Regions from separate parts of the Parageobacillus galactosidasius genome, predicted to be linked through region 1. Evidence: riboswitches for the same ligand, from Rfam matches in the RefSeq annotation. Region 1 holds a riboswitch; the other holds the start of a gene.
What was found. Region 1 has a riboswitch for S-adenosylmethionine ahead of metK (methionine adenosyltransferase). Riboswitches for the same ligand answer to the same signal wherever they lie in the genome.

Region 1 (4,804 bases):
AGCACCGCACCGAATCCGATCGCATCAAAAATTTGCGGTTCTTTTTCCCGTGATAAATTGATGCATTTTGCATAGCAACCGCCTTCGATATTAAAGATGCCGCGGTTGGACCAGCCGTGTTCGTCATCACCAATAAGACGGCGGTTTGGATCGGCGGAAAGCGTCGTTTTTCCCGTGCCGGATAGACCAAAGAATAATGCGACATCCCCTTCTTTACCGACGTTTGCCGAACAATGCATCGATAAAATTCCTTGTTCTGGGAGCAGATAATTCATCACAGTGAAAATCGATTTTTTCATTTCGCCAGCATATTCTGTGCCACCGATTAACACGATCCGCCGTTCAAAAGAAATAATGATAAATGTTTCCGATCTTGTTCCATCAACGGCAGGATCTGCTTTAAAGTTTGGTGCGCAAATAACGGTGAATTCCGCTTTGTGTGTTTGCAGTTCTTCCGCTGTTGGGCGAATAAATAGTTGATGTGCAAATAAATTTTGCCACGCAAATTCATTAATGACTTGGATAGGTAAGCGGTATTTGGGATCAGCGCCGGCAAATCCTTTAAAAACAAATATTTCATCTTTTTTCATTAAATAGTCAATTACCTTATTGTATAAGTTTTCGAAAACTTCTTCAGAAATCGGCTGGTTCGTCGTCCCCCAATCGATTTTTGATTTCGTCGAAGCTTCTTCTACAATGTATTTATCTTTTGGAGAGCGACCTGTATATTTTCCTGTCGTTACCGCAACTGCTCCGGTAGCTGTCAACCGACCTTCATTTCGTTGCAACACTTTTTCTACAAGCTGTGCTACCGATAAATTATGAAACACATTTGGCTGTTGTAATAATGTGGTAAGTTTACTTGTCATATTAGCGACTCCCATGTACAAAACCTTCCTTTTTATTGAAATGGTCTCCTTAAAATAGTATAACACATTTTTATTATTAGTCCATACTATTTGTGACAATTTCTTTTCTTTTATTTTTCTCATTTTTGTTCATAAAAAAATTGTCTAATTTTGTTGACTTTCTTTATTTAATTACGATATGATAACTCATTGAACGGATACTCTTATCCCGAGCCGGTGGAGGGACAGGCCCGATGAAACCCAGCAACCGTCACAACTGGAAATGTGTGAAATGGTGCTAACCTGTGGCAAGGCAACGTCCTTGAGCGATAAGAGTGAAAGGAGCAATATGATTGCAATGACCTTTCCTCAAAATTACAGGAAAGGTTTTTTTATATGTCTATGTGTCAAGATATATAAAAGCTATAATAAAAGGGAATGAGTACCGTATCATCTGCAGTTTGCAAGAATACAATATTTAGACGTTCGATTATGAAAAGAGGAGGAAACTGACGAATGTCAAAAAAAAGACGTTTATTTACTTCGGAATCTGTAACGGAAGGTCATCCTGACAAAATTTGTGACCAAATTTCCGATGCCATTTTAGATGCCATTTTAGAGAAGGATCCGAATGCTCGCGTCGCATGCGAAACGAGCGTTACAACAGGGCTTGTGCTCGTAAGTGGAGAAATTACGACATCAACATATGTAGATATCCCGAAAATCGTCCGCGATACGGTTCGCGAAATTGGCTATACTCGTGCGAAATATGGTTTTGATGCCGATACTTGTGCTGTATTGACATCGATTGACGAACAGTCTCCAGATATCGCAATGGGAGTCGATAAGGCGTTAGAAGCCCGCGAAGGTCAGATGACTGACGAGGAAATTGAAGCGATCGGTGCTGGAGACCAAGGGTTAATGTTTGGATTTGCTTGCAATGAAACGAAAGAATTAATGCCGCTTCCGATTTCGTTAGCGCATCGTTTGGCACGCCGTTTGTCAGAAGTGCGGAAAGAAGCCATTTTGCCATATTTGCGTCCAGATGGTAAAACACAAGTAACAGTAGAATACGATGAAAATGGAAAACCAGTGCGTATCGATACGATCGTTGTATCAGCGCAACATCATCCGGAAATTACACAAGAACAAATTGAGCGCGATATTAAAGAACATGTCATTAAGCCGATTGTACCAGCAGAACTGATCGATGAAAACACAAAATATTTTATTAACCCGACAGGCCGTTTCGTCATCGGCGGACCTCAAGGCGACGCTGGCTTAACAGGACGGAAAATTATCGTTGACACATATGGCGGTTATGCTCGCCATGGCGGCGGTGCGTTTTCTGGTAAAGATCCGACAAAAGTAGACCGCTCCGCAGCCTATGCAGCGCGTTATGTAGCGAAAAACATTGTTGCTTCAGGACTTGCGGATAAATGTGAAGTGCAGTTGGCATATGCGATCGGTGTTGCAAGACCAGTTTCCATTTCCATTGATACATTCGGGACCGGAAAAGTATCCGAAGATATTTTAATTGAAGTGGTGCGCAACAATTTTGATCTTCGTCCTGCTGGCATTATTAAAATGTTAGATTTGCGCCGCCCAATTTATAAACAAACAGCGGCTTATGGCCATTTCGGACGCACGGACATCGATCTTCCATGGGAGCGCACTGATAAAGCGGAAACATTGAAAGAGCAAGCTCTTGCGTTAGCAAAGCAATAACAAACAGAAAAGGGAGTTACGTTATGTAGCTCTCTTTTTTTGGCAAAATCAAGGGCAAACGCAACGAAAAAGCATCTGCTTCGACTGATCTACAGAAAAGATTGGCAACAATTTGTTTCAAAAGAGTAAACGAAATGTTATATTCCTATTATGTATGGTATAACCAATAGGGTAAATATAAAAGGAACAGGTGAAACAAAACATGTGTGGGTTTATCGGATGCGTTCATGATGAGCCGAAAATGCCAGACGAACAATGGCAGAAAACGTTCGAAGAGATGAATGATATGATTACACATCGTGGTCCGGACGATCATGGATACTATTTTGATGAATATGTCCATTTCGGGTTCCGCCGCTTAAGCATCATTGATTTAGAAGCAGGTCATCAGCCGCTTTCTTACGAAAATGAGCGGTATTGGATCTGTACGCGTACATATGCGCAGTGATGTGCCGGTTGGTTCATTTTTATCGGGCGGAATCGATTCTTCGCTGATTGCTTCGATTGCGAAGCAGTTTCATCCGAACATCAAAACTTTTTCGGTTGGTTTTGAATGGGAAGGGTTTAGCGAAATTACTGTTGCGGAAGAAACAGCGGAAAAATTAGGTGTCGAAAACATTAGCTACGTCATTTCACCAGAAGAGTACATGGAAGAATTGCCGAAAATTATGTGGCATATGGATGATCCGCTTGCCGATCCAGCAGCTGTTCCGCTTTATTTCGTCGCCCGTGAAGCGAGAAAGCATGTAACGGTTGTTCTTTCTGGAGAGGGAGCAGATGAGTTATTTGGAGGGTACAATATTTATTGCGAACCACAGTCATTAAAAGTGTTTGAACGGATCCCTAACCCGGTAAAATCCGCATTGCGCGTCATTGCCCATATGCTTCCAGAAGGTGTCAAAGGAAAAAGCTTTATCGAACGCGGATTAACTCCGATGGAAGAACGTTACATTGGAAATGCGAAAATGTATAGTGAAGAAGAAAAGCAAGGTTTGTTGAAATCTTACAAACATGGGTTGGAATATACGAAGATTACTCGTCCGTTTTATGAAGAGACAACCCATTATCCACCGATGAATCGGATGCAATATATTGATATTCACACATGGTTGCGCGGAGATATTTTGTTAAAGGCCGACAAAATGACGATGGCCCATTCGTTGGAATTGCGCGTCCCATTTTTAGACAAGGCCGTCTTTGAAGTGGCGGCAAAAATTCCGCCGGAAATGAAAACGGCTAATAATACGACGAAATACATTTTGCGCAAAGCGGCAGAAGGCATTGTTCCCGATCATGTTCTTCACCGCAAAAAGCTTGGCTTCCCAGTGCCGATTCGCCATTGGCTTAAAAATGAAATGCATGATTGGGCAAAAACAATCATCAAGGAAAGTGAAACCGATCATTTATTCCATAAAGATGTGTTATATCGCTTGTTAGAAGAGCATTGTGCCAATAAAGCGGATCATAGCCGCAAAATTTGGACGGTGCTAGTATTTATGATTTGGCATCAAGTCTATATTGAAAAAAAGTATGATTTTTTTCACCTATATAAAAAAGACAGGCATTCCCAGCTTATCTAATCAAGCTGATAGGGTGATGCCTGTCTTCCTATTTGCCTCCCAACATCTTAAAAAATCGACTTTGGATGCTTTTTTATTTCATCAGTCAGCGGACCGGTGAAATAAATATCATCTTGGTCATATCCCATAATAACAACGACGTAATGTTAACCGGTCTGCTCGGCGTTTCCTATTATCATTTATCTTGCTGCAGCGATTTATAATATTGCCCTTTCTCCACATACTCGCGGCGAATTCGCTCCATCTCGCGGACATCTTCGTCAGTTAATTCACGAATGACTTTAGCGGGACGGCCAAATGCGAGCGTGTGCGGCGGAATTTTTTTTCCTTGTGGGACAAGGCTTCCGGCACCGATAAACGCTCCTTCGCCAATTTCCGCACCATCGAGAATAATCGAGCCCATGCCGATTAAAGCGTTTTTTCGGATGATGGCGCTATGTAAAATGACTTGATGGCCGACGGTTACACCATCTTCAATGATAAGCGGATTGTTTGGACTTTGATGTAAAATTGAGTTATCTTGGATATTGACGCGATTGCCGATAATCGTTGGAGCGACATCTCCGCGAATAACAGTATTAAACCAAATGCTTGTTTCTTCCCCGATAACCACATCACCGGTAATGGTGACATAATCGGCAATGAAGG
Region 2 (4,804 bases), on a different contig from region 1:
CTACTGCTGCCCCGATCATCACACCTTTCCATACATTTCTCTTCTTCACTTATTTTTCCCCCTTTTTAAAGTTTTTTCTCTTTTATAATTGCTTCTAATAAATGTTCACACCCTTTTCGGATAAGCTCATATACTTCTGAAAAGTTTCCTGTGTAATACGGATCTGGCACATCAGCAATTTCGCTATTTGGAACAAAATCAAGAAGCCGGCCGATAAATCCTGTTTTATTGTATCCGGCTAATCGTCGCAGATTCCCAACATTTTCCGCATCCATGGCAATAATATAATCAAACTCCTGCAAATCTTCTTTACAAATTTGCCGAGCGCAAATTCCTGAAAAATCGATCTTATTTTTCTTTAATATCGTCTGTGTACCTTCATGCGGCGGTTCTCCGACATGCCAATTCCCTGTTCCCGCTGAATCAACGATGATTTTTCCTTCCAATCCTCTCTCTTTTACTAAATGTCGAAAAATCGCTTCCGCCATCGGCGAGCGACAAATATTCCCTAAGCAAACAAATAATACTTTTACCATTGTTTCACATCTCCTTTCGACCCCATTATATACAAAAATATTAGCGCAATGTATTCCCTTGTATGTTAAAATACATGTAACCTTTACAAGGAAGGAGCAAAAAAATGGATTTATCCAAAAAGTCGGCAGAAAACGTAGCGTACATGGTAGAAAAAATAAAAGAAAAGCTAAAAGTATTAAATTTTGATGCGATTAAACCTTCCCACTTCTCCGAGGAATGGTATGATGAGCTAAAAGACATTTATGAAATGGTGATGAGAAAAAATACGTTTAGCCCAAGCGAGATGCAGGCCATCGCCGAGGAGTTAGGAAACTTACGCAAAAAGTAAAAAATGCTGAAGGAAACGTCGTTTTTCAATGATTCATTATGTACAATGCCATACTTACGTATCCATGTAAGGCGGAAACGTCTATCGCTGTCCTTTTCGCTTTGGGCAGCGTTTTTTATTGGTTCTACTCAAATTATCTTTATTTTCGTATAATTATGTCTAAGTTCTAATGTTTTAAGGCGGGAGAGGAGAATAAAAATGATCTCTGGCGGTATTCATTACGTGTTATTTATCATTCTATTATTCTTCATTACCGTAATCGTTTCTTACATATTATTGAAAATACTATTCGCCCACACATTTCCTATTTACATGCTCTCTGCAGCAGCAATCATATGCATCATCAGCCTTGTGGTTTGGTCAATACATTTTCCCCATATGGCGGATTCTTTCACTCGATTTTTGTTCAGCTCCATCGTTGCTGTGCTCAGCGCCTTTTGTTTGGCAGCGTCCGCATTTATCATTAGCCGCTTATTAAAAGAAAATAAACAATGTCATAAATGTCTTTTTTTCGAATACCCTGATGTGATTCTTCTGCTAGACATAAATGGGCTACTTATATCCGGCAACCCTGAAGTAAGAAAAATGCTTGGATACAAACCAAGCGAATATATTGGCAAACATTTTACTCAGTTTATCGCCCCAGACCAAATTGAAAAAGCAAAAAAAAAATTTGAACGAACATTAAAAGGAGAAAGTTGTGAATATGATTTACAAGTAAAGCATAAAAATGAAAAAATTATTGACATGCATTTTAAAACCATTCCAATAATTCATGGAAATCGCTTGAAAGGAATTTATGTGATTGGCCAAAATATGACGGAACTCAATCGCTACCGAAAAGAGCTGGAAAACTTATATCATAAACATACACTCATATTAAATTCTATTGCTGAAGGAGTTTGTGGGATTGATAAATATGGAAATATCGTTTTCTGGAATCCAGCTGCAGAACGAATGACGGGATATAAAGCGGAAGAAGCCATTGGAAAAGCATCGCATGATATCATTCACCATACGAAAAAAGATGGAACTCCTTACTCTATTGATGAATGCCCAATTGATCTCGCCATTCAAGATGGGAAAACATATCATATTAGTGAAGATATTTTTTGGAAAAAAGATGGTACCCATTTCCCCGTTTCCTATACGGTAACGCCTGTTTTGGAAAATGGAGCCGTCGTTGATGCGGTATTGACATTCACCGATATTACCGAACTGAAAAAAACAGAAGAATTCATTCGAACATCGGAAAAGCTCTCAGTTGCCGGCCAGCTAGCGGCTGGGATCGCCCATGAAATTCGCAATCCGCTTACAGCCATAAAAGGATTTATACAACTATTGCAATTCGAACTTGACGAGAAAAAACCTTACCTTCACATTATTGAATCAGAAATTCAGCGCATTGAACTTATTTTAGGCGAACTATTAGTGTTGGCAAAACCACAAGCAACCAAATTTACAAAAAGTGATATTGGCGTTTTGCTTCAACATGTCACCACTTTATTAGAAACACAAGGTATTTTGCATAACATCCAAATTATTACAAAAATTGATCCATCTCTTCCTCTCATTGAATGTGACGAAAACGGATTAAAGCAAGTATTTATTAATTTCTTAAAAAATGCAATGGAAGCGATGAAAAGCGGTGGACATATTTTTATTGAGGCACAAAAAAAGGATGAATATTCCGTTCTTATCCGCTTTATCGACGAAGGCTGCGGAATTCCAAAAGAACAGCTAGAAAAAATAGGAAAACCGTTCTTTACAACAAAAGAAAAAGGTACTGGCCTCGGAATAATGATCAGTAAAAAAATTATCGAAGACCACGGTGGAACGATGTCGATTATGAGTGAAGAGAATAAAGGAACAACCGTCGAAGTAACATTGCCGATCCGCGTTTCTGCATCCTCTGTTTTGCATAATTCCCTATTATCCGGTTGACATGCATGGAAAAGGTCGGACAACAAACCGCCCTTTTCTTTCCTGATTTCTTTATTCCTCTACTGTGTTATATCAGCAAAAAATTAATTCCTATCGAAAAACTAGGATTGACTTTTGTGTGAATTATGTTAAAATTTTAATCAATTACATCAAACTTATCGAGAGTGAGGGAGGGAACTGGCCCGATGAACTCCGGCAACCTGCTTCATGAAAAAGTAAGGTGCTAATTCCAGCAAAATGGGTGCCATTTTGGAAGATAAGGTGAAATATGCGGCCTCTTCGCTCTTTCCAAAATGGAAGAGCGTTTTTTATAAGCGTTCGTTCTCTTTCTATTCCTATATAACCGACTAATCCACTTTATTTTCTTTGATTTTTAAGGAGGGAGAAAGATGCTCACTTATCAAACATGGGAAACCGAAGAAAAACCTTCATTCCCTCACGATAATGAAACAAAAGGGGCGCTTGATGTCCTCACTTGGGCATTCCGCCAATATAAGGACGATATTGTGTACGCCTGTAGCTTCGGCGTTGAAGGAATCGTGTTAATCGATTTGATTTCGCAAGTAAAGCCAGATGCGGAAATCGTATTTCTCGATACCGGGCTCCATTTTCGCGAAACGTACAAAACAATCGAAAAAGTAAAAGAAAAATATCCTTCTCTCCGCATCGTCATGAAAAAACCAAGTTTATCGCTAGAAGAACAAGCGCAACAGTTGGGAGATGAATTATGGAAACACAACCCAAATAAATGTTGTGAACTGCGAAAAGTCATTCCGCTTCGCGAAGCATTAACAGGAATAACCGCTTGGATTTCTGGACTGCGCCGCGAACAATCGCCAACACGAAGCCATGTAGAATATATAAATAAAGATGACAAATTTAAATCCATAAAAATATGCCCTCTTATTCATTGGACATGGAAAGATGTATGGAATTATGTATACAAACGTCGTCTTCCGTACAATGTCCTTCACGATCGCGGCTATCCAAGCATTGGCTGTGAACCTTGTACGTCCCCCGCACTCGATCCAAATGATTTACGTTCCGGCAGATGGGTCGGCCACGGAAAAACAGAATGCGGCCTTCACATCTCATAAGGTTTGGCTTGTCACCTTTGGCATTATTAGCTTGAAAAAACAATAGCCGAAGAAAAACGATCATTATACAAAAACAGCGGTGACGTTTCGCAATAAATCATAGTTTTCCTATATGAAATATTGATTCTAGGAGGTTATGAACAATGAGTTTAAGCATTCCACACGGAGGCACATTAATCGATCGATGGAATCCTAGCTATCCATTGGATACACTGACAAAAGAAATTGAGCTGACAAATGCCGAGTTAAGTGATTTAGAATTGATCGGAACAGGCGCTTACAGCCCGCTTACCGGATTTTTAACAAAAGAGGATTATGACTCTGTCGTTGAAACGATGCGCTTAACCAACGGTACAGTATGGAGCATTCCAATTACCCTTGCTGTAACCGAAGAAAAGGCAAAAGAGCTTTCTGCCGGCGAAACGGCCAAACTCGTTTACAACGGAGAAGTCTATGGAGTCATTGATATTCAAGAAATCTATCAACCTGATAAAACAAAAGAAGCACTTCTCGTTTACAAAACAGAGGAACTCAAACATCCAGGCGTACGGAAACTATTTGAAAAGCCAAATGTATATGTAGGCGGCCCGATTACATTAGTAAAACGCACTGATAAAGGGCGTTTCGCTCCATTCTACTTCGATCCGGCCGAAACACGTAAGCGTTTTGCCGAGCTTGGCTGGAACACGGTGGTCGGCTTTCAAACGCGAAATCCTGTCCATCGCGCCCATGAATACATCCAAAAATGCGCGCTCGAAATTGTCGACGGCCTCTTTTTAAACCCGCTCGTCGGCGAAACAAAAGCGGATGACATCCCTGCGGACATCCGCATGGAAAGCTATCAAGTATTGTTAGAAAACTATTATCCGAAAGACCGCGTGTTTTTAGGAGTATTCCA

Region 2: it holds a riboswitch for S-adenosylmethionine, as region 1 does, so the genes downstream of both, B9L23_RS02445 (phosphoadenylyl-sulfate reductase) here and metK (methionine adenosyltransferase) in region 1, are expected to answer to the same signal.

Annotation. Positions count from the first base shown of each region.
Region 1 is NZ_NDYL01000002.1:1,370,388-1,375,191, reverse strand. Features, by position in the region: gene pckA (phosphoenolpyruvate carboxykinase (ATP)) at 1-884, opposite strand, end outside; SAM riboswitch class I at 1,070-1,184, shown strand; gene metK (methionine adenosyltransferase) at 1,365-2,576, shown strand; partial or broken gene asnB (asparagine synthase (glutamine-hydrolyzing)) at 2,779-4,156, shown strand; gene B9L23_RS16465 (gamma carbonic anhydrase) at 4,332-4,804, opposite strand, start outside.
Region 2 is NZ_NDYL01000001.1:463,280-468,083, reverse strand. Features, by position in the region: gene B9L23_RS02465 (hypothetical protein) at 1-49, opposite strand, end outside; gene B9L23_RS02460 (low molecular weight protein-tyrosine-phosphatase) at 66-536, opposite strand; gene B9L23_RS02455 (DUF1128 domain-containing protein) at 641-865, shown strand; gene B9L23_RS02450 (PAS domain-containing sensor histidine kinase) at 1,064-2,809, shown strand; SAM riboswitch class I at 2,962-3,072, shown strand; gene B9L23_RS02445 (phosphoadenylyl-sulfate reductase) at 3,199-3,906, shown strand; gene sat (sulfate adenylyltransferase) at 4,050-4,804, shown strand, end outside.